3 regions of the Kurthia sp. 11kri321 genome follow, and region 1 is predicted to be linked to each of the others. Evidence: riboswitches for the same ligand, from Rfam matches in the RefSeq annotation. Region 1 holds a riboswitch; each other region holds the start of a gene.
The links. Region 1 has a riboswitch for cobalamin ahead of metE (5-methyltetrahydropteroyltriglutamate--homocysteine S-methyltransferase). Riboswitches for the same ligand answer to the same signal wherever they lie in the genome.

Region 1 (8,256 bases):
ATTATCATAAGAATATAGATTTTATTTTTTAATATAAAAAAGTGACGAGGTTAATCCTCATCACTTCTCATCTATCTTGCTTCTTTTAAGCGGGCTTGCACTGCTTCCACCTTTGGCATACCGCCTTGTGCGCCAAACTTTTCAACAGATAAAGAAGCAGCGATATTCGCAAATTTAACTGCTTCTGTGATTCCTACACCTGTAGTTAGAGCATAAGCAAAAGCACCATTAAATGTATCCCCCGCACCTGTTGTATCCTTTGGTACTGTTTTAAAACCTTTCACAATCACATGTTTTTCACCATCATAATAACGTGCACCATCCGCTCCTAGTGTCACAATCAGACGATTCGGATAACGTTCAAGCGCATTTTCTACATCGTCTTTAAAAATATCTGCACATTCTGTTTCATTTGGCGTGAAGTATGCGACACGGTCCATCCACTCTTCTTTAAAATTCTCTGCTGGCGCTGGATTTAACAGTACTTTTACACCTAATTCTTGGCACACATCAAGTGCGTATTCTACCGTTTCTTGTGGAATTTCTAATTGCATAATGACTAACTCACTCTTGGCAATTTGCTCACACGCTGCATCAATTGACTCCTTTGTAACATCGTGGTTTGCACCTGGTACTACAATAATTCGATTATCTTGTTCGAATAAAATAATATTGGCAATTCCTGTAGCAGTGGATGTCGTCTCTACAAACTGATCTTGTACGCTTTCTACTTTTAATAAGTTTCGTAACACTTGTCCAAATGCATCATTACCTAGTGCACCTACCATATGTACATGCGCACCTAATCGAGCCGCTGCAACAGCTTGATTTGCTCCTTTACCTCCTGGAACAGTGTGAAAACTCTCCCCTAAAACGGTTTCTCCTTGTTTCGGAAATAGATTTGTTTCTACAACAATATCCATATTAATACTACCAATGACTGTTATCATATTTATTCTCCTTTAGTTGAATTTCTTTTTATTAAAATAGGTGCTACAAGTTGGTGACGTTCTAGAATATCTTCATTTTGCATTTGCTTCCATAAACAGCGAACAGCCCTTTGTCCAATTTGCGTAATTTGTTGTGCAATCGTTGTAATCGTAGGTGTCGTCCATTCTGTCATTCGAATACCATCATAACCAATCAACTGAATATCTTCTGGAATACGTAAATTCATTTGTTGAATCGCTTTTAACGTGCCAATTGCCATCGCATCGCTACTTGCAAAGATTGCTTCATATGTTCGATTTTGTAGTTTTTCAAGCACCAAAATTTTTGTCGCTTCCACTTCATATGCACTAATCACTTCTTCAATTTGTAATGTTTGTGCGCAAGAATAAAAGCCTGCTATTCGTTCATTTGCAACATCCTCTTCACTCGATGCTCGAATACATAGTACATTCTCTACGCCACAAGCCATCAAGTGTTGGCAAGCTATTTGACCTCCGAGGAAGTGATCCGTCTTGATTGTCGGAATCTTCTCTGATAAAACGCGGTCTACAGCGACCATGGGAATTTGCAACTTTTCATAGTAACTCGCTTCTATTTGCTTTGTCGCAATAAATAATCCTGCAATATACTGCTGTTGCAATTGTTCAATGATTTGTTTTTCTTTTTCATGTTCATTTCCAATATTACAAAGAATCATTGTAAAGCCGTATTGATAGGCTTGTTCTTCAATTTCTTTTGCTAACTCTGTAAAAAAAGGATTTGTAATATCTGGCACAAGCAAAGCCACCATTTGGCTTTTCTTCGTCGCAAGTGAACGTGCCATTTCATTAGGTCGATAACGCAGTAATTCGATTGCTGCGTGAATCGACTTTTTTGCCTCTTCACTCACATACCCGTTTTTATTTAGATAACGTGAAACAGTAGATGAAGATACACCCGCTTCTTTTGCTACATCTCGAATTGTCGGCATCTTTTCATCTCCTCTGAAACTCATATGGTACCGGTTCCACATAAATATAACGACTTCTTATCCTCATGTCAAACACCTATTTTTATATAAAAAGAAGGACTACGCCAATGCGCAATCCTTCCTTTTAAAGATTCTCTACCTGCTAATACCCCAAGATACAATAGGAGAAAATCAATAGAAGCTATAAATGTTTGGTAAAACGAATTAACGTGCTGACATACCGCCATCAACGATGAATTCTGAACCAGTTGAGTAGCTTGATTCTTCAGAAGCTAAGTAAAGAACTAAGTTAGAAACTTCTTCTGGCTCAGCTACGCGACCCATAGGAATCATTTTAGAGAATGCTTCAACTGCTGCTTTAGTATCTTCTTGAACAACCATTGGTGTAGCAATTACACCTGGGTGTACAGAGTTTACGCGGATGTTTTTAGGAGCTAACTCAAGAGCTGCTGCTTTTGTAATACCACGTACAGCAAATTTAGTATCAGTGTAACCTACAGCGCCACCAACTAAACCATTAAGTGAAGAAATGTTTACGATTGTACCTTGACCAGCTTTTTCCATTGAAGAAACAACTGATTTGATACCTAAGAATACAGAAACTTGGTTGATTTCAACGATTTTACGGTAATCTTCTACTGAAGTATCAGTGATTGATTTAGCCATAGTGATACCAGCATTGTTTACTAGTACGTTTACTGGACCGAATGCTTCTTCAGCTTTCGCTACAACGTTTTTCCAATCTTCTTCGTTTGCAACGTTTTGTTTTACGAAAATAGCGTTTTCGCCAAGTTCTGCAGCAAATGCGTTACCTTTTTCTTCATTTAAGTCCGTAAGAACGACTTTAGCGCCCTCTTCGATGAATTTTTTTGCGTGTGCAGCTCCCATACCTTGAGCTGAACCTGTAATAATTGCTACTTTACCTTCTAAACGAGCCATTATAAAACTCCTCCTTAAAATCTTTCAGAAATAAACTACACTTGTAAATTAACAAACTTTCATGCATACTGTCAATAGAAAAGCGCTAAATATTTTAATAATAAACTATTTAATTTTAAATTAATTATAACACAACTTGTTCACACATAGCTTAATTTAGGTAATTATAAACTTTCTGTTAAATGGAAATAATGGCATAATGACATTATGAAAGGAATGATTTGATGTCTTCTTCACAAGATCGTAGAATTTTACGCACACAGAAAAAATTAAAAGCTGCACTCATCCATCTTTTAAAAGAAGGACATGATTTACGTTCACTTTCAGTAACGGAAGTTGCACAGCAAGCTACATGTAATCGTGTTACATTCTACTCTCACTATAAAGATTTAGATGACCTTCTTTGCACAATCTTTGATGATTATCTTACAGAACTACTAACCTACTTTAGAGAGAGTTACCAAGCACTGGGGAAAATTTCATCTACAGATGAGCGACTCCACTTAGCTATTTTTGAATATATTTATCAAAATCAATTCATTTTCTCTCTCATTATTAAAGGAGAGATGCTGCCTGGTTCTCAAAATCGTTTTTGTGACAGCCTCGTACAACTAACCGGTAAAGAGATTGCACTAAAAGATGACTTACCGATTGAGGTACCTGCTCTTAGTTACTACTCAACATATGCAAGTCTTGGCTTTTTTATTTATTGGATGAATCAAGATTTCAAAGAGAAACCGGAAGTCATGGCAAAAAAACTAACCTATTTGCAAAGCAAGGTGTTTCAAGAAGCTGAAGTCTTATAAAAGTATGATTGAACTACATCTCCAATTTTTAGATATGTCTAAAAATTGGGATGTAGTTTTTAAATGACTAAATATTCATCAGAAGAAAAGAGGATGAGAAAAAACATTTCATTTTTCTCTTTTAGAGTTCGCAACGAAAAACCGGAACCTCGCCATAGCGCGATTCCGATTTTTCATGCTCATATAAGATGATATTTTCACAGTTATGTCTCATCCTCTTCAAACTGAAGTGCTACCTGAAAACCGTACAGAATTCTTCTTTTTCTCCGTTACATTAAGTCAGTAGCATGTGGATATAAATTCAAACTTCTAATCACTACTTTCCTATAAAATTTTCAGCTCAAGCTATTTTTGCTGAAGGTGGTTTTCTACACGTTCCTATTGGTTCACTTCTTCATGTTTAAGATACATTACTTTTTTATTTCCTAACTTCTTTCTAATAATTAAATCTCTCAGATGAAATAGTTGTATATTTTTCTGAATATTCCTCTTTTTCTTTTTATTCTAATATTTTTATGTTATAGTAATCTCTAATTACATAACGTGTAAGAAATGGTACTTATGAAAATAAGTTTAAATGGGAAGAGCGATGTAAATTCGCCACTGTCCCGCAACTGTAATTGGGAGTTTTTCAAACAACGCCACTGTTCTTTAATGGGAAGGCTTGAAAAATGTTGAACATAAGTCAGGAGACCAGCCATCTTCTAGTACACACCAAATACCTACGTGGAGATAGGTGGTGTTCTGTGCGCATAGACGGGGAAATTATTCCTCTTTTTCAGTATGCATAGATAACGCTTCAGACTATTTCCTTTAAGAAATAGTCTTTTTATTTTGGTTTATGTAAATTCAAAAGGAGGTTTTTATAATGACAACTGTATCAAGTACAACGATTGGATATCCATATATTGGTGAAAACCGCGAATGGAAAAGAACAGTAGAACAATTTTGGAATCAACAACTTTCAGAAAGTCAATTTGAAAAAGAATTAAAAAATCAACGCATAGCAAATTTACTAAAACAACAAGATAAAGGAATTGAACAAATAACAGTCGGGGACTTTACTTATTATGATCGTATGTTAGATTTAGCTTTTATGTTCCGCCTAATTCCCGAGAGATATCATACATTAGAATCAGAACCTTCATTGAAAACATATTATGCGATGGCACGTGGCTCAGACACAACAATTGCGTGCGAAATGACGAAATGGTTTAATACGAACTATCATTACATCGTTCCAGAATACGAACAACAAAAACTATCATTAGGATACAACTACTTACTTGATTTATTCAATGAAGCAAAATCTGTATTATCAACAACTCCAAAACCAACATTTATTGGTCCATACTCTTTTATTCAGCTAACAAAAGGCTATTGTGAAAAAACAGTCGCATCTTTTATTTTGCAACTATTACCACTTTACGAACAAGTAATTCAACAACTTGTAGATGCAGGAGCTGAATGGATTCAACTTGAAGAACCAATGTTCACGCAAGAGTTAGACGAAGAACAACTACAATTAATTGATGTGATTTATCAACAATTAGCTGATCATGTACCAGGTGCGAATTTAATGATTTCCACTTATTTTGAAGCAATTCCACAATACGAAAGAATTGTACAACTACCTGTAGCAGGTATTGGATTGGATTTTGTTCATGGATACAAAGATAATTTACAAGCAATCAAGCAATACAGTTTCCCAGGAAATAAAGTATTAGCTGCTGGTATTATTAATGGTCGTGATATTTGGGTCAGCCCTTTAAAAGAGGTCACACAAAAAGTTGAAGCTATCTTACAATTAGTTTCGCCAAAAGCATTGTGGCTACAACCTTCTTGTAATTTGCAACATTCACCTGTCACAACCGCTGCTGAAAAAGCATTGCCAACTGTCTTATATAATGCACTTGCATTTGCAGATGAAAAATTAGATGAATTGCGTCATATCACTTATTATATTCGTAATCAATCTTTTGAAACCCCATCTATAATAAAAGAAAATTTAATGGTTATTGAAAAACTTGCTACCGATGTATCTCGGAATAACTCGACTGTTGCACAAGAAATCAAACAACTTAACAAGAAAGATTTTAATCGTTCACAGCTTTTCGAAGAACGTATTATTACACAAAAAAACAGATTACACTTACCTGATTTTCCAACAACAACTATTGGAAGCTTTCCACAATCAGAAAAAATCAAAAAAATACGTTCGCAATGGCGTAAAAAAGAAATTTCAACAGAGCTTTATGAAACTCAATTACGTGCAGAAACAAATCGCTGGATTAAAATTCAAGAAGATTTAGATTTAGATGTATTAGTTCATGGTGAATTTGAACGAACAGATATGGTGGAATATTTCGGAGAAAAACTAGCTGGTTTTGCATTTACTAAAAAAGCTTGGGTTGTATCTTACGGTTCGCGTTGTGTAAAACCCCCTATTATTTATGGCGATATTGAATGGCTTGAACCGATGACTGTTAAAGAAACAATAGATGCTCAAGAACAAACAGATCGTTTAGTCAAAGGAATGTTAACAGGACCGGTCACCATTTTAAATTGGTCATTTGTACGTGATGACATCGAACGTAGTAAAGTCGCTATCCAAATTGCACTTGCACTTAAAAAAGAGATTCTTGCACTCGAAGAAAGTGGTATCCAAATCATTCAAGTCGATGAACCTGCCTTACGAGAAGGTTTACCATTACGACAGTCGCGTCAACAAGATTACCTAGATTGGTCAATTAATGCATTTAAATTAGCTACAGCTGCCGTTCAACCAAGTACGCAAATTCATACACACATGTGCTATTGTGAATTTAATGATTTTATTGAACCGATTGTTGCACTAGATGCAGATGTTATTTCACTAGAAACTTCACGTAGTCACGGTGAATTAATTCACTCATTGCAACATACACCTTATCCATATGGTATTGGTTTAGGTGTATATGATATTCATAGTCCACGGGTACCGAGTGTAGAAGAAATGTATACGATTTTAGAAGATAGTTTGAATATCATTCCAAAAGAAAGATTTTGGATTAATCCAGACTGCGGACTTAAAACACGTCGCGAAAAAGAAACCGTTGACGCACTAAAAAATATGGTAAGTGCTGCAAAGCAATTAAGAAGCCAGATTAAAAAACAGCCTATTTCACTTTAACTCACCTCAAATTTTTAATATAAAATAATTTAAAACTAAAGAACCCTTAGAATGATTGAATTATGTATTATTCTAAGGGTTTTTACTTTTTATGCTTATAAATCTTTTGTATGCATCAAATCCTATCAATTTCGTAAAGTAATATGTACCATGCTAATCATTTTATTTGTACACTTTTTGTTTTATTTTAATTAGTGAAAATTGAACCGAAAGTATTAACTTCTTTAGTATAAAGTGGTATGGTTATGTATATTATTATTCCACGAGACAAGGGAGATTCAATGAAATATTTGTCATTAAAATCTAAAAGTATTTTATTTGCATCGATTATTACGATTTTAGTCTCTTTAATCATTACTTCCATTAACTACTACATGAATATGAATGCAACAGTGAGTCGTCTCTCTACAGATTCAGAACGTACGATGAAAGCATGGTCAAAAGAAGTATTAACATCGGATGTCGAAAAACTTGTTGCAACACAAGATGAAGAACTACAAAAAAAAATGATTGCAAAATTTGATAAATTAGCCAATTACCAACCGCAAGTTGCTCAAGGCTATTTATTTGGTGTCGAGTTGCGTAATGGGAGTCAAACAAGTGTCATCTCAGGCCCAACATTCCTCATGGAAGCCTTTGAAAAATCGGACTTATTAATTGGTGACTTTTATACACAACCACAAGTCATTGCCGATGCCATTGCTGAGATGAAAATAACGAAAAAACAAACATACTCTAAAATTTATACCGATCGTTTTGGTACATGGATTACGGTCTTAAAGCCTTTATTTAATAAAGATGGTGAAATGTTCGCCTATTACGGAATAGACTTTGATGCTAATGCATATCTTTTAGGCGAATATAATAAAATTAAAACAACGATTATTATTTTAGTTGTTCTTTTACTTGTTGTTTGTTTAATACAGCTTATCTTTATGAATCGACTATTTAGACCGATTACGATTATGCAAAAGAAAATCGCTCGTTTGAACAAAGGGGATTATTCTGTTCGTTTAAAGGAAAGTGAAGATGAATTGGGCAAGTTATCCAAACAGCTAAACATCTTATTAACACAACTCGACGAACAACAGAAAAAACCTGTAAATTTATATGGTATGGAGCCAACAAACCTTGGTCAACTATCAAAACAATCTATGTTATTATCTATGGATATTCATTCTTTCTTAGAAAACGAAAAAGATTTAAACCCATATATTAGACGAGTACTATTAAAAGAAGAACAACATCAAAAAATCGCTAAATTAGCTAATCCATATATGATTTTATCACTCTCTACATGGTTAAATAGCATGAATTTAAGAGGACGGATGAATACTACAGAAAAAGAAATTCTATCTGAATTGATTCATATAGAAAAACCTAACCAAGATGTTCTATACAAGGGTATTATTGCAATT
Region 2 (8,256 bases), 480 kb from region 1:
TAGGTAGAGATCGTACAGGAATAGGTGTATTTCTGCTCTATCTACTATTGGATGTACCATTGAAAACAATTGTCCAAACTTTTTTGGAGCGCCAGAAGAATGCTATCGAACAAATGCCTGAATGGTTAAAAGTAATGATTCGAAATCTACAGGGCCAAAAATTAGAAACGGATATGAATTATGTAAATGGTGACTTCCTATTAGTTGCATATGATGAAATTTTAAATGAATTTGATACAATTGAAAATTTCTTTTTAAAACAGTTTCAAATAGACAAAACAGAGAGAAAAGCAATTCAAGATTTTTATTTAGAATAATGGAGGCGTTTAAATGTTTTTACCATTCGAAGGAATTCCTAATTTTCGTGATTTAGGTGGTGTAACGACGATTGAAGGTAAACATGTGAAAAAAGGATTACTTTATCGTTGTGGAGAATTAAGTAAGAGTACACCGAAAGATTTGCAACAACTGCAAGCGCTTCATATTCGAACAATCATTGATTACCGAGATGAAAGTGAGATTGAAGCTCATCCGACACCAAGGATACAAGGTGTGCATGACGTCCATGCGCCTGCTAGTCGATCGCAATTTAATCTTGCTTCGATTGAAGATTTAGCGAGTAGTGATTTATTGAAGCAATTGAATATGGATTTATTTAAAGAGTTTTATGCCAGTTTAGCATTTGAAAATCCTGCATATCAAACACTCGTCTCTATTTTAAAAGCACATGAAGGACCGATGATTCAACACTGTACAGCAGGAAAAGACCGCACAGGAATTGGCTCAATGATTACGTACTTGATACTTGGTGTTCCTTATACGACGATTGTCCAAGACTTTTTAGAAACTAATCAATATATGGAGAAACATTCACCATATTGGCAAAAACCTCTTGAATTAGCTGTTAAGGATCCAGAAATTTTGCAGGTATTAGTAGGAGTCAATCAAACATTGCTCGACCATGTACATGATGAGATTTTAAGAAAATACGGTACGATTGAGATGTATTTAAAAGAAGAATATCATATTGATGAACAAACGAGAAAAGAGATTCAAGATTTCTATTTAGAGTAGCATAAGGGGGATTTTGAGATGAAGTGGCAAACAAGTGTAACGGAATTATTAGGAATTGAAAAACCAATTATTCAAGGAGGTCTCGCCTATCTTGGTTATGCAGATTTAGCAGCAGCAGTTTCGAATGCTGGAGGACTGGGCCAAGTGACAGCACTCAGTTTAGATTCTCCAGAAGATTTACGAAAAGAAATTCATAAAACACGCACATTAACAGATTGTCCTTTTGGTGTGAACTTTGCGATTGGACGACACCGTGAACATTACGAACCTTTTGTACAAGTAGCAATAGAAGAAGGTATTCAAATCATTTCGATTACAGGAGGAAATCCAAGTCCTGTATTAGAAATGGTGAAAGACACCGATATGAAGAAGCTTGTACTCGTTTCTTCTGTTAAATTGGCTTTAAAGGCCGAAGAAAAAGGGGCAGATATTGTTGTCGTTGTTGGACAAGAAGGCGGTGGTCACCTCGGTTTAAATGATTTAGGGACACATGTACTCGTTCCGCGCGTTGTCGATGCTGTCAACATCCCTGTAATCGCTTCAGGAGGCATTGCAGATGGTCGTGGTATCTTATCTGCTTTTGCACTAGGAGCAGACGGAGTTGAGATTGGGACACGTTTTATTGCGACAGAAGAATGTGTAGATGCAGCACCACTGTACAAACAAGCATTGATTGAACATGATGAAATGGATACGGTCGTTATTAAACGTTCCATTGGTGGTCCAGCGCGTGTATTACACACACCATTCACAGATGAAATTTTAGAAATTGAACAAAAGACGCCTACATACGAGGCATTAAAAGAGTATATTAGCGGTGCAGCAAACCGTCGTTATATTTACGAAGAGCAGCAAGATGGTTTTGGATATGCAGGTCAAAGTATTGGTTTCATTCATTCCATTCCAACTGTTGCAACTTTATTTGAGCAATTTGAGAAGCAAATTGAAGAAGCAAGAACGCAATTAAATCTAAAAATAAAATAATATTCAGAAAACAGTTGCAATTCCGATTTGCTTACTGTAATATGAAGTTAACAAAAAAATCGTATCTCTTATCAAGAGAAGGCGAGGGACTGGCCCGTTGACCCTTCAGCAACAGACAATGTTAAATTGAACTGTGCTAAATCCTGTAGCGTAAGCTAAAAGATAAGAAGAGTTCCTTTGACTATTCAAAACCTCTTCTTATCAGGAGAGGTTTTTTTGTAGATTAAAAAGGAGTGATGTTATGAGCGAATCGGTTTTACAGCAAGATGTTTTACAAGCATTACAAACATTGAAAAAGCAGAAATGGGTGGACTTGACACATACCTTTAATAGCCAGTCACCTCACTTCCATGCATTCAATCCAGCAAAATTCGATACACTTTTTACACATGATGATGGCTTTTTTGCACAACAATTTTCTTTTGCAGGTCAGTATGGAACACATCTTGATGCACCGATACACTTTGTACGAGATACACGCTATATCGAGGAACTTCATCTTCAGGAGTTAGTACTGCCACTTATTGTTGTAGATATTACAGCTCAAGTACAAAAGAATCCAGGTCACACGGTAACGATTGAAGACATCCTCTCATTTGAGGATCAAAATGGCATCATTGAAGCCGACTCATTTGTCGCATTACGCACAGACTGGTCGAAGCGCTGGCCCGACCATGATATCTTTAATAATATTGATGAAGCAGGCGTGGCTCATGTGCCAGGTTGGTCTGTCGAAGTATTATCTTTTTTATTCAAAGAACGAGGCATTAAAGCGATTGGTCATGAAACATTTGATACAGATTCGAGTGAAGAATATCGAAAACATGGCTCATTAGCCGCAGAGTATTTCGTTTTAGAACAAGATACGTATCAAGTCGAACTTTTAACGAATTTAGATCAACTTCCGGCAAAAGGGGCAGTTATCTTTAATATCGTGGCTAAACCTGAAAAAGCATCTGGTTTTCCCGTACGCTCATTTGCGATTACACCGAATCAATAAAGGCTCATTTGTCTTAAACTATACAGACTCATTTGTCGTGGAAACACCTTGTCATCTCAAGGTGTTTTTTGTTTCAAAAATAATATTATTATGTAAACCAAATATTTTCGTTGAATTTTCAGAAAATGAGTTGACATCTTTTTTCATCTGTTATATATTAAGTACAACAAATAAAACTGTTATATAACAAAAGGAGAGATGTTCAATGGAACACTTTATGGAAGGTTATCAAATATATTGTCAGGCTTGCGAAAATTATGGGTTGGAGTCGATGAATTACCATTTATATGTCAAACAATTAACAGAGGAGCAATTGTATGCATTTAATGAGTATAAGAGAGACGCCACAATTCAAGAGATTAGCTAGGTATTAAACCTCTATTTTCCACTTAATGTGTAAAGTAGAGGTTTTTGTATGTCCTAAGACCTTCTTTTATGAAAAGTTATTTACTTTTTTTATAGAGTATGGAATACTTTCTATTAAGATAATTGAATATTCTTTCAGATGAGAGTGCTAGTTTTAGGCTAGATAATAGGGAAATCGGTGAAAATCCGATGCAGCCCCGCTACTGTAATATGGGATGAAATGACATATAAACACTGTGTTTATACGGGAAGTTGTCAAAGTAATGTGATCATAGAGCCAGGAGACCTGCTTTCATCATTCGTTTCAATCTTCGAGGGGTGGATTAGACGCACGTAAGTATAAATATTGTTACATAATTCTTCATGTCTTTAGAACGTGAGCTTTTCGTGTTAGCTAATCCTCCAAATCAAAACAATTTGGGGGTTATTTTTATGTTTAAATCAAAATGGGTGATTCCAGCAACATTATCAGCAGCTTTAGTCGTTTCAGCTGTACCAGCAACGGCTTTACAAGCAGAAGCAAAAGTACCAACAGTTAAAAAAGTTGATGTAGCGAATACATTAAAAGCAACATCGAACTATTATTATTCATTACCAGATGTATCAACACCAACTTACCAAAGTTCAGATGCAGTACTTAATTTTGCGCGTTCAAATTACGCTGTAAGTAAAGATTACTACACAACATTCTATAAAGATGTTGAACGTGAATTAAAGAAGCAAAAAGGTCAATTTAATGGTTCGCCAGGCGCATTATCAAAAATAATTTTAGCGATTACTGCAATCGGTAAAGATCCGAAAAATGTTGCGGGTTATAACTTAATTAACTTATTAGGTGATAAATTAGTCGCAGGTAAAGCAGCGAAAAGTTTATACATCACAGATTATTTATATGTATTACGTGCTTTAGAAGCGAAAGATTATAGCTTCCCAGCAGGTGCAAAATACGCTGATTTCTCACGTAAATCTATGGTTGATTATTTAGTAAGTACACAATTTGAAAATGGTGGCTTCTCTTGGGCTGAAGATGTTGAAAATGGCGTGAGTGTCGACATGGCTGCGATGGTGTTAAGCGCACTTGCGAACTATGATTCAGATCCAGCTGTCAAAGCGTCAATTCGTAAAGGTTTAGATTATATGTCAAGCCAATTAACAGATGTTGCAGGTTATAATCCATGGGGCGGTAATAGTGTCGATTCACAAGCTCAAGTGGTCATCGCTCTAACAGAGAATGGTATTAATCCAAAAACGGCACGTTCATTTATTAAAAATGGTCACTGGGCTGTGTCAAATATGTTATTAAACTTTGATGCAAAAACAGGTGGTTTTAAAACAACACCAGATCAAAAAAGTCCACAACTATTTGCAACAACAAGTGCAATGTTAGGTCTTGTTGCGTATGATCGTTATGCATCAGATAAAAATACATTCTTTGATTTAGCAGATGCAAAAGCTTCTTCTTTAAAGTATGATACAACTGCACCAAAATCATTAAGTGTTACAAAAGTGGCGAACACAACAAAAACAATTTCAGGTACGACAGAACCATATGCAACGGTTACAATCTATAATGGTTCGAAAAAATTAGCAGCAGTTCAAGCAGATGCAAAAGGTAAATTCTCATATCCAGTAAAAACTGCGTTCAAAGCCAATGCGACAGTGAAATTCTATGTAACTGACTTAGCTGGTAATAAGAGCAAAGCCATTACACAAAAAGTGGCTGATCGTTTAACACCTGCAACACCAAAAGTAAGTAAGCTTGTAAAAGGCGCTAAAAAAGTAACCGGATCAACAACAAAAGGTGCAACAGTATATGCGAAAATTGGAAACAAAACATATAAAACAACTGCCAGCACAAAAACAGGTTCTTTCTCAATTAAAGTACCAACATTAAAAGAAAAAACAAAAGTAAAAGTGTATGCGAAAAAATCAAATTACACAAGTAAATCCGTTACAGTTACAGTAAAAAGTAAATAAGATTTACACATAGCGAATAAGGGTTGCTCTAAGATGTAAATCTTGGAACAGCCCTATTGCTATCTTAAAAGGAGGGACAACATGAAAAGTAAAATTATACTATTTGCGCTATCTGCAACCTTACTTTTAACAGGCTGTAAAGTGCAAACCGCACAGCAATATGAAAATGAGCAAGAGGAAGAAGCAAAAAAAGTCGTTGTTCTAAATGACGAAGAACAGAAAAAAGCAAAAGAAAAAGAAAAAGAAGAAACAAAAGAAACGGCGCAAGATGATAAAGGTTCTGTAACGAAAGAAGTGGCTGCTACATCTGAAAACGACACGACAACGTCAACGAATTCGTCCGTTTCTACAGTGGAGAAATCAACATCGACACCATCTCAAACACAAAAACCAGAGGCAAAAAAGGAAACAACAACATCTAATAATACCTCTAAAGAACAACCAACAAAAACAGAAAAACCAGTCAAAAAAGACGAACCGAAAAAAGAAACGACGGTAACGAAAAAACCAGAGACAACGACTTCTACACCGAAGCCATCGACACCAAAACCGTCAACACCTGAAAAACCTGTAGAAAAACCAGCGAAAAAAGAATATGCAACGATTACAATTGGCATGCGCACATTACTAAATCCTGATCATTATGAGCTATTACCGAAAAACCTACAAAGTGAAAAATATGTACCAGCAAGTGGTGTACTATTAAATAACGCAAAAATTGAAATTAAAGAAGGCGATACAGCTTGGGATGCCATTTCAAAACTACGTTCAAAATACGGTATTTATATTAATTACGAAAAAAATCCAATGTACGGTATTTATATTATCGGGATTAATCATATAAACGAAAAACAAGCAGGTTCATTAAGTGGCTGGATGTATACAGTTAACGGTGTAAAGGCACCTGTTGGCGTAGGTAATTATGAACTTGAAGATGGTGACCGCATTGAGTTGCAATATACAACTAATGGTGGAACGGACTTAGGGTGGTAGTTAGATGAAATCACTTCATGATTTTCACCCGCTCGTTATTTTCAGTTACTTTTTCGCTGTTATTGGTTTAACGATGTTTTACATGCATCCTATTCTTCTGATGATTAGTTTTACGGGTGCAACTGTCACAAGCTTTCTTTTATTAAAGAAAAGTTTTTTGAAATCGATTAAATGGCTGCTTCCATTCATGTTGGTAGCAGCTATTTTAAACCCTTTACTCATTCATGAAGGCGAAACAGCGATTCTCTATATCAACGAACAACCGATTACAGTCGAAGCTATTGTTTATGGATTTGCTGCTTCTGTCATGTTAATCGCCATTATCTTTTGGTTTAGTGCATTTAATGCGGTCATGACATCTGATAAATTTTTATATTTATTTACGAAAGTATCCCCTGCTGTGGCATTACTGATCTCATTAACGATGCGCCTTGTACCTCTATTCGGTCATCAAATTAAGAAGATTATGTATGCGCAACGTGCGATTGGCATGGACCCTAGTTCAGGTTCGGTTTGGCATCGTATTAAAGCTGGAACTCGTATTTTATCCATCCTTATCTCTTGGGCTTTAGAAAATGCAATTGAAACAGCCGATTCGATGAAAGCACGCGGCTACGGATTAAAGGGGCGCTCAACTTTTTCATTATTTCGCTTTGATCGATTAGATGGATTTGCACTCAGCGGTATTTTCATTTTATTTATCATTCAACTGCTATGTAGCTATTTCGGTTGGAATGAATTCTACTACTATCCAACGTTCTCACCAATCGTCTGGGATGGTCCGATGATTTTCATGACCATTAGTTATGGTATACTCGTGTCACTACCTATTTTTATTGAAGTACTGGAGGCATTCAAATGGCGCTCATTGAAATCAATCAATTAACGTTTAGTTACCCACTTGCAACAAAACCAACTTTAAAAGACATCTCTCTTGAAATTGAAGCAGGTGAATTCGTCGTATTATGCGGAACATCAGGATGTGGTAAGAGTACATTATTAAAGCATTTAAAACGTGAATTAACGCCACATGGTCAAATGTCTGGAACGATTCATTTCAATGGTGTCGCTTTACAAGACTTGCCTCAGCGTGAAGCAGCCAGTCAAATCGGTTATGTACTTCAAAAACCTGAACTACAAATTGTAACGGATAAAGTATGGCATGAATTGAGCTTTGGTCTTGAAAATCTGGGTTACGATTCTATGACAATCCGTCGTCGCGTTGCTGAAATGGCAAGCTTCTTCGGTATTCAAACATGGTTCCGAAAAAATACAACAGACTTATCAGGTGGTCAAAAACAGCTGCTCAATTTAGCGAGTATTATGGTGATGCAACCACAACTACTGATTCTAGATGAACCTACATCACAACTCGACCCGATTGCAGCGAGTGAATTTATCGCAACACTTCAAAAGCTCAATAAAGAACTCGGTTTAACGATTGTGCTGGTTGAACACCGATTAGAGGAAGTATATCCGATTGCAGATCGTGTCATTATTTTAGATGCAGGTGAAATTATCGCAAATGATACACCGATTAAAGCGGCTACACGTTTACGTCATGTTGATGCACATCATCCAATGTTGCTTGGTTTGCCAACACCGCTTCGTGTACATCATGCACTCAAGCAATCAGATGAAACACCTTTAACGATTCGTGACGGACGCACATGGCTTGAAAAGCACTATGAAGCAGATCATAAGCAAATTCAAGAAGCAGAGCCTTCTGGTGAAGTCGTACTAGATGTACAAGATGTATGGTTTCGCTATGACCGTCATGCAGAAGATTTAATTCGAGGGTTGAATTTCCAGCTCCATCAAGGTGAATTTCTAAGTATTGTCGGTGGAAACGGGACGGGTAA
Region 3 (8,256 bases), 170 kb from region 1:
TATATGAAGTTTTTCACCTCCACTGCATTTCGTCATGTAGTGCTTTTTTGAGTTGTTCGAGTTGTGTATGGAGATTGCTTGCGATGGCGCTGTGCGTGTGTGTATTTAGCCAGTCGCACCAAGCGATACCTGCTTCATATAACGCCTCCATCCATACATTCATTTCTGCTTCCACTGTTTGTTCGTCGATCGTGCAGCGAATCATACGTGCATGTTGTTGTTCCATCTTGATCATAACCGGTGTATTTGGAAAATACCTTTCTGCTGTGCCGCGTTCTATACATTCAGCAAAACCATCTACGGTAGATTGCCAGAGCGTATGTAATTCATCGGGTGCATGTTCGGTTGAGAGGTGTTTGGTAGCTGTTTGAATGGTGAGAAAGCCTTCAGCATTTGAAAAGCCACCTTGCAAACGAACATTATGCGTTTGATGAAGCAGTTGTGGTTGATTTTCTTCATCATAGACATATGTTTGGATCTGCATTCTCTGTACCTCCTACACGAGCGTAGTTTGTCGTTTCATCTTCTTCCATAATTGTACACGACTACGTGGGTAGTCGGCGAGGTTCTGAATGCCTAGTTCTTTCGCTACTTCAAAGAGTAGCGGGCGTTCTAAGTGTGCTGCTTGTAAAATCGCCTGTTCTTCAAAGAGGGCAACAGGGTCACCCATATACGTCATCTGTCCGTCTTGCATAACGAGTACGAGGTCAGCCCATTCATATGCGAAGTCTACGTCGTGCGTCGATAAAATAATCGTCCGTTCTTCCGTATGAAAGTCATTCAAATGTTTCATAATTTGATTGGCATAGTAGCGGTCGAGTCCAGCAGATGGTTCATCTAAAATTAAAATATGTGGTTCCATTGCGAGAACACCTGCAATCGCCACGCGTTTTTTCTGTCCCAAACTTAAAAAGTGAATGGGCTTTTTTCGTAATGATTCGAGTTCAAGTTGCGTAATTACGTGTTCAACCTGTGCATGTATTTTGTCAGAAGACCAGCCGAGGTTGGTTGGGCCAAATGCGATGTCTTGTTCAACCGTTCCAGAGAAGAGCTGTGCGTCTGGATCTTGGAAGACAATCCCGACTTGTCCACGTAATGCTTGAAGTCCTTTTCGGTTGTATTGATACGGCGTATCTTCCATGAAAATCGTACCTGTCGTTGGTTGAAATAAGCCATTCAGATGTTTAAATAGTGTCGATTTTCCCGCACCATTATTGCCAAGCAGTGCAATTTTTTTTCCTTGCGGTAACGTGAATGATAGGTCGTATAATGCGATTGTACCGTCAGGATATTGGTACGATACATGGTCAAATGTAATCATAAATAAAAACCTCCTAGATAAACTGCGCCGAGTAGGCATAAACTAACGCCAATACCAAGCCAGTTTCTGCGTTCGGTTTGGTACGTTACATAATGGCTTGAAATATCTTCGTTGTAGCAACGAGAAGCCATCGCCTCATGAAGTTGTTTTGAACGTCGAAAGACATCTTTAAACATGGCCGTCACTAAATAACCGACAGATTGGAACCAGCGGCGCTTTTTTTGATAACCAAGACGGGATTGCTGGGCTTCATAAATCGCCTGCATACTTTGTAAAAAGACAAAAATAAATCGGTAAGTAAGTTCACATAATTCGATAAAAATAATTGGTATTTTCAATTGACGCATCGCATATGTGATAGCACTAATCGGCGTTGTCAGTGCAATAAAATAAAGACAACTAATACTTGCGAGCACCGAGAAAAAAAGGTGAAACGCTGTATCGACACTCGCTTTTCCGATAAAAAGCTGTACACTTCCAAATGACATACTCCAATAGTGAGGAGGAAGTGTAGACGTTGTAAATGAAATAAGAATCGAAAAAATACTTGTCAGCAAAAAGAAACCAGGCAAAAGAAGTAATTTACAATAGAGTGATAATGGTATTTTAGCGGCAAATAAAATAAAAGTACTCATTACGAAAAACGTAATGAGTGAAATAAGTACATCCTTTGTGATGACAGCGAATAGCAAAAAACTCAGTGCCAATACCATCTTCTCTAAAGGATGTACGTTGCTTAAACGATTCGTATAAGCATATTGATCAATTGGAATCATGCGAAACCTTTTCTTTTTTCGTACGACCACGCATTAAACCGAAGAAGTAGCCGATAAAACCTGCACCAATTGCCGCTTGTAGTGCAAATAATAAACTTTCGATTTCGCCACTTGGTGGTTCCCAAATGCTCGAGAACCATGGTTCATAGCTTTTGTCGATTTCGGTAATGGCTGCCTCTGCTTCACCATCCGCACCGCCAAATTCAGCACCCTTTTGAATAAATAAAGGGAAGATGGCAAGGGCGATGACGATGAAAAGGAAGAATAGGTTCTTTTTCATTATTTAGCTGCCTCCTTTTTCTTCGTAAAAATATTTAACATACGTAACTCTGCCACATTGTATTTTCGTAAGAAGTTCATAACAATGACCGTTAATAAACCTTCACTAATCGCAAGTGGAATTTGTGTGAATGAGAAAATACTTGCGAATTTTGCGAATGAAGCAAGCATGCCGCCCGCTTCTGATGGGAAGGCAAGTGCTAATTGGAATGATGTAATTGTATATGTACCGAGATCACCAAGCATTGCGGCTAAAAAGACAGCAACGGAGAATGACCAACCTGCTTTTTGAGCGCCTTTGAATACATACCATGCGATAATTGGACCAGCAACTGCCATTGAGAAGGCATTTGCGCCAAGTGTTGTAAGACCGCCATGTGCAAGTAGTAATGCTTGGAATAGTAAGACGATTGAACCGACAACACTCATCGCCAGTGGTCCGAATAATACAGTACCTAAGCCGACACCTGTTGGATGTGAACAACTACCTGTAACCGATGGAATTTTTAATGCGGATAATACGAAAGCGAAAGCCCCAGATAATCCAAGCATCATCTTCGTTTCAGGATGTTCTTTTACAGTTTTTCGAATCGAACGAATCCCCATAATGATAAATGGTAGGGAGATGGCCCACCAGAAAATCGCCCACTCAATCGGTAAAAAGCCTTCCATAATGTGCATCGCATTCGCACGATTTGGCACGATTAAGAGAATGGGTAAAAAATAAACTAGCTTTAATAATTTCTTCAACACGTTCAAACGTCCTCCTTTTTCTTTGAGAATGTGCACAAAAAAACCTATTCTACAATATAGAATAGGTTAAAAAAGACATAGCAAAAAAAGCTGTCTTTCATACGCCTATCCTCGTAGGGTGAAATCAATCTTCGGTGGCAGGTCTCCTGGCTTCGCCTCATCATGTATCAACACCTTCCCGTTCATTGAACAGTGGCATATCGTTCATACACTCCGCTTCACAGTTGCGGGACAGCATCGGATTTACACCGATTTCCCTTTTAAGTAAGTTCATCAAAAACTTACACCATCGAATCGTTAAAATTATTTGATATTTCTAAAAAAGCTTATCATAAAACGCTAAATTTTGACAATACGTATTTTTTTTAACAAAAATTTTTTATGTAAGAATACTGGATAAATGCAGAGATTTCAGTGTTTTTTCAAGGTAAATAAACTTTAATAATATTCTATCAAAATGAATTTTCAGAAAAGTGTCTTGAAAGTTAGACAAATTATGGTTATGATTATAACCAAGATTTTGAAATTACATATAACGATTGTATTTTAGGAGTGCCTATTATTTTTAGGTTAAAAGGGAAAATGGTGAGATGCCATTACAGCCCCCGCTACTGTATAAGTGTCGAAACAGTCAGATCCATTGGCGAATTGCTGAGAAGGGACTGCGTTCGGATACACTTGAGTCAGGAAACCTGCTTCTAAAATCGGACAAACTTTTCGGTGGGAAGAGATTTGGACAAACTAGTAGTTGGGCTACGCTTATTTCGCTATGCCAATTTTTAGGATGTTCAACCTCTATTCGCCTAGAATAGAGGTTTTTTGTTTGCGCAAAAGCGGATCGTTCGGATACATACGAGGGGGATGTTAGAGATGACAACTTGGAATTTGAATGGTGTGCAATCACACGTATTAATTTGTAATGGTAGTAGCTGCATGCGTAAAGAGGGAGAAGAGATTACACAAAAAATTCGTGCAGAAATTACAGCACGTAACTTGGATGAACAGATTCATACATCACGTACACGTTGTAACGGGCGCTGTAAAGATGCATGTGTTGTTGTGCATTATCCAAAAGGCGATTGGTATAGCATTACGTCAGAAGAAGAAGCGACACGTTTTGTAGCGCAACTTGCAGGCGAGCAAAAAACGGTTGTACCGCGTATTACATTTGAAAATGGCGCGTTCGTTCGTAATGAAGATACACCAGCGATTAAGGGGATTTCAAAAGTGAAGGAGGAAGTTTAATGACACAACAAGGAAAATTGTATGTCGTTGGCTTCGGTCCTGGAGACTTTCAGCATATTACGAATCGTGCAGTAGAGGTATTAAAATCATGTGACGTTGTCATCGGTTATAAAACTTATGTCGATTTGATTCAAGATTTAATTACAGCGACAGCCGTAATTAGTACAGGGATGACAGAAGAAGTGTCGCGTGCGCAAGAAGCAGTAAGACAAGCAGAGGCAGGTAAGTCCGTTGCCGTAATTTCAAGTGGCGATGCAGGTGTGTATGGTATGGCAGGGCTTGTGTACGAAGTGTTAATTGAACAAGGTTGGACGGAGAAAACAGGTGTACCGATTGAGATTGTACCAGGGATTTCAGCAATTAATTCATGTGCATCACTACTAGGCGCACCCGTCATGCATGATGCTTGTACGATTAGTTTGAGTGACCATTTAACACCATGGGATCTAATTGCAAAACGAATTGAAGCAGCTGCGATGGCAGACTTCGTTATTGCTTTTTATAACCCGAAAAGTGGTCGTCGTACACGTCAAATTGCGGAAGCACAGCGCATTTTACTGATGTATCGTCATCCAGATACGCCTGTAGGTCTAGTGAAAAGTGCTTATCGTGAGACGCAGCAAATTCAGATGACGACGCTACAAGAGATGTTGGAACACGATATTGGGATGTTGACGACCGTTGTCATTGGGAATTCGTCGACATTCATGTATGACGGGAAGATGATTACACCGCGTGGTTATCAGCGTAAATATACACTTGGTGAAGAAAAACAACCGTTAAAGCCGCATCAGCGTTTGAAAAAAGAAGCAGAACCATGGGCGATGGATCAGGAAACAGGAAAGTCATACGCGCCACAAGCGATTGCTACAGTGGAGCCGAAAAAGCTTGAAGTAGATACGTTAGCACTTGCAGAGGAAGCGCTTGGCTATCTTGGTGGAACCGTTGTTGAACCGAAACAATATGTTCACCAGAAGATGGAGGCAATTTTCGAGTTTGCGGTCAGCCCAGGCGTAGCGAATAAGAAGATTACACCACAGCAAATGCTTGTATTGGCTGAAGTAGTTGGTGAAAAAGGTTCGATGGAATATACGCCAGACCATGAATTTATTCTTCGTATTCCAACCACATCACCTGAACGTATTACCGATCGTTTGCGAGAAGTCGGTCTCATAATCGCACCGGTTGGCGATGTTGTGAAAATGAAGGCATGTGATTTCTGTGACGGTGAAAAAGCCGATGCGATTCCATATGCAGATGCACTGCAAGAGGCATTTGGTGGAATGAGCTTACCGAAAACATTGAATATGGGTTTTAATGGCTGCGGAATGGCTTGTTATAAAGCAGTGATGGATGATATCGGAATTGTTTACCGAAAAGGTGCATTCGATGTCTTTATCGGCGCAAAACCTGTCGGACGGACAGCGCACCCGGGTCAACCTGTAGTTGAGGGACTAGACAAAGAACAGTTAGTACCTCTTGTAGAATCGATTATTCAAGAATACAAAGCAAATGCGCATCCGAATGAGCGCTTATTCAAATATTTTAAACGTGTGAAGAAGATTGGAAACTTTATTTATCAAGATCTCACACCAAAAATCAAAATTGCCCCTGCACCTTGTGGGGATTAGGAGTGTTGAAGATGAAAACAGCAGTATTAATCGTAGGTCATGGTAGTCGTCTACCAGCAGGAAATGAAGAAGTACGTCAATTTGCAAAGCGTATTGAAGCGCAATTACCAGAACAATTATTAGTGGAAACATGTTTTTTAGAATTTGAAAGTCCAAATATTGCACAGGGAATGAAGGCGTGTGTCGAGCGCGGCGCAGAAAAAATTATTACGATTCCAATTATGCTTTTACAAGCAGGGCATTCAAAAATTCATATTCCAATGGCGATTGATGAAGCGAAAGAATTGTATCCACATGTATCGATTACATATGGTCGTCCATTAGGCATTCACCCAAGTTTAATTGATATTTTAGAGTACCGTTTAGCAGAGAGTGGTTTTGTAAAAGACGAACAAGATGAAGATACGACGGTCTTATTAGTAGCACGCGGCGGTAGTGACTTAGATTCAAATAGTGATGTTTATAAAATTGCGCGCTTATTATCAGAGCAAATTGGTGTGCGTAATGTAGAGCCTGCGTTTATGGGTGTGACCTATCCAACAGTGGATGAGGGGATTGCACGTTGTGAAAAATTAGGTGCGAAAAAAGTATATATGCTACCGTACTTCTTATTTACAGGTATCTTAATGGAGCGTATGACCGATTGGAAAGCGCGCTATGATACGGAATACGACATGGATATTACATTATGCGAATACTTTGGCTACCATTCATTACTTGAAAAAGTGGTGATTGAGCGTATTGAAGAGGCGTTAGCTGGCGATGTGAAAATGAACTGCGATACGTGTACATATCGTATTAATGCATCTGAATTTGTCGACCATCATCACCATCACGACCATGATCATGGGCATCACCACCATCATCACCATCACGACCACAGTCATGACCATGCGCACGAACATAAGGAAGTGCATCAATAATGTTTTTTCTAGCAGGAACGAGTGATGCGCGTGCGTTAGCTGTTCGACTGAATAACCATCACGATGTTTTAGCAACAGTAGTGACAGATTCAGCGGCTGCGAGTTTGCAAGCAGAGGGAATTGCGACACATGTGGGGCGCTTAACAGCAGAAGAGATGGCTGAAAAAGTGACAGCACGCGGTGATCAAATCATTGTCGATGCAAGTCATCCCTATGCAGAAGAAGCATCAAAAAACGCACAACAAGCGGCACAGTTAGCAGGTGTCCCGTATTGTCGCTACGAACGGATGTCTGAAGATTATGAAAGCGACTTAATTACAGTTGTTGAAACATATGAAGAAGCAGCGCTTGAAGTGAAAAAGCGTAAAGGGAATGTGATGTTGCTGACGGGGAGTAAGACGCTACAAATTTTCACGAAGCATTTACTTGGTGAAGAAAGTATTACATTAATCGCACGCATGTTACCGCGCATTGACAATATGGAAAAATGCGAAGCACTTGGTTTACCGCAAAAGCAGATTATTGCGATGCAAGGACCGTTTACAGCAGAGCTAAATACGGCGTTATACAAACAATACGATACGACATTGATGATTACGAAAGAGAGCGGGAAGGTTGGTTCGGTTGATGAAAAAATCACGACAGCTTTAGCACTTGGAATTGAAGTGATTTTGATTGCACGTCCGAAAATGGATTATCCGAATATGTTCCGTAACTTTGATGATATTGAGCAATTTATAGGAGGCATTTGATCATGACAAATGAGCAACAAGAAAAAGAATTATTTATTAATACCGACAACTTTAATACGGATTTCACACCTTTAACAGTAGAGCCGAACCGTATTTATGAATATAGTTTTGAAACGATTTTAGAAGAATATGGTCCGCATGATTATTCAGAAGATGAGTGGTCAATTATTCGTCGTATCGTGCATGCATCAGCCGATTTTGAATTAGGAAAAAGTGTCATTATTCATCCAGATGCGATTCGTGCAGGCATTGAATCGATTCGTGCTGGACGACCTGTGATTGCAGATGTACAGATGATTCAAAGTGGTTCAGGTCGTAAACGATTCCAAAAACATGGTGGCGACTTGTATTGTCATATTGCAGACGAAGATGTATCGAAAATGGCGAAGGAACATAATACGACGCGTGCGATTATTTCGATGCAAAAAGCAGCGCGCTTACATGAAGGTGGTATTTATGCGATTGGGAACGCACCAACTGCATTACTAGAACTGATTCGTCTCATTCGTGAAGGAATTGCAAAGCCCGATTTAATCATTGGTATGCCGGTTGGTTTCGTATCAGCAGCTGAATCAA

Region 2: it holds a riboswitch for cobalamin, as region 1 does, so the genes downstream of both, ASO14_RS07230 (Ig-like domain-containing protein) here and metE (5-methyltetrahydropteroyltriglutamate--homocysteine S-methyltransferase) in region 1, are expected to answer to the same signal.
Region 3: it holds a riboswitch for cobalamin, as region 1 does, so the genes downstream of both, ASO14_RS08810 ((2Fe-2S) ferredoxin domain-containing protein) here and metE (5-methyltetrahydropteroyltriglutamate--homocysteine S-methyltransferase) in region 1, are expected to answer to the same signal.

The regions. Positions count from the first base shown of each region.
Region 1 is NZ_CP013217.1:1,875,458-1,883,713, forward strand. It holds gene rbsK (ribokinase) at 72-950, opposite strand; gene ASO14_RS09565 (LacI family DNA-binding transcriptional regulator) at 953-1,921, opposite strand; gene ASO14_RS09570 (glucose 1-dehydrogenase) at 2,126-2,860, opposite strand; gene ASO14_RS09575 (TetR/AcrR family transcriptional regulator) at 3,085-3,666, shown strand; cobalamin riboswitch at 4,203-4,382, shown strand; gene metE (5-methyltetrahydropteroyltriglutamate--homocysteine S-methyltransferase) at 4,535-6,838, shown strand; gene ASO14_RS09585 (HAMP domain-containing protein) at 7,120-8,256, shown strand, end outside.
Region 2 is NZ_CP013217.1:1,399,047-1,407,302, forward strand. It holds gene ASO14_RS07205 (tyrosine-protein phosphatase) at 1-317, shown strand, start outside; gene ASO14_RS07210 (tyrosine-protein phosphatase) at 331-1,074, shown strand; gene ASO14_RS07215 (NAD(P)H-dependent flavin oxidoreductase) at 1,093-2,058, shown strand; SAM riboswitch class I at 2,124-2,227, shown strand; gene ASO14_RS07220 (cyclase family protein) at 2,300-3,058, shown strand; gene ASO14_RS07225 (transcriptional regulator) at 3,264-3,425, shown strand; cobalamin riboswitch at 3,551-3,732, shown strand; gene ASO14_RS07230 (Ig-like domain-containing protein) at 3,857-5,401, shown strand; gene ASO14_RS07235 (DUF4430 domain-containing protein) at 5,483-6,394, shown strand; gene ASO14_RS07240 (energy-coupling factor transporter transmembrane component T) at 6,399-7,280, shown strand; gene ASO14_RS07245 (ABC transporter ATP-binding protein) at 7,253-8,256, shown strand, end outside.
Region 3 is NZ_CP013217.1:1,705,911-1,714,166, reverse strand. It holds gene ASO14_RS08835 (hypothetical protein) at 14-484, opposite strand; gene ASO14_RS08830 (energy-coupling factor ABC transporter ATP-binding protein) at 497-1,321, opposite strand; gene cbiQ (cobalt ECF transporter T component CbiQ) at 1,318-2,097, opposite strand; gene ASO14_RS08820 (energy-coupling factor ABC transporter substrate-binding protein) at 2,084-2,377, opposite strand; gene ASO14_RS08815 (energy-coupling factor ABC transporter permease) at 2,377-3,057, opposite strand; cobalamin riboswitch at 3,249-3,435, opposite strand; cobalamin riboswitch at 3,663-3,843, shown strand; gene ASO14_RS08810 ((2Fe-2S) ferredoxin domain-containing protein) at 4,000-4,374, shown strand; gene cobJ (precorrin-3B C(17)-methyltransferase) at 4,374-6,005, shown strand; gene ASO14_RS08800 (sirohydrochlorin chelatase) at 6,017-6,928, shown strand; gene cobK (precorrin-6A reductase) at 6,925-7,680, shown strand; gene ASO14_RS08790 (precorrin-8X methylmutase) at 7,683-8,256, shown strand, end outside.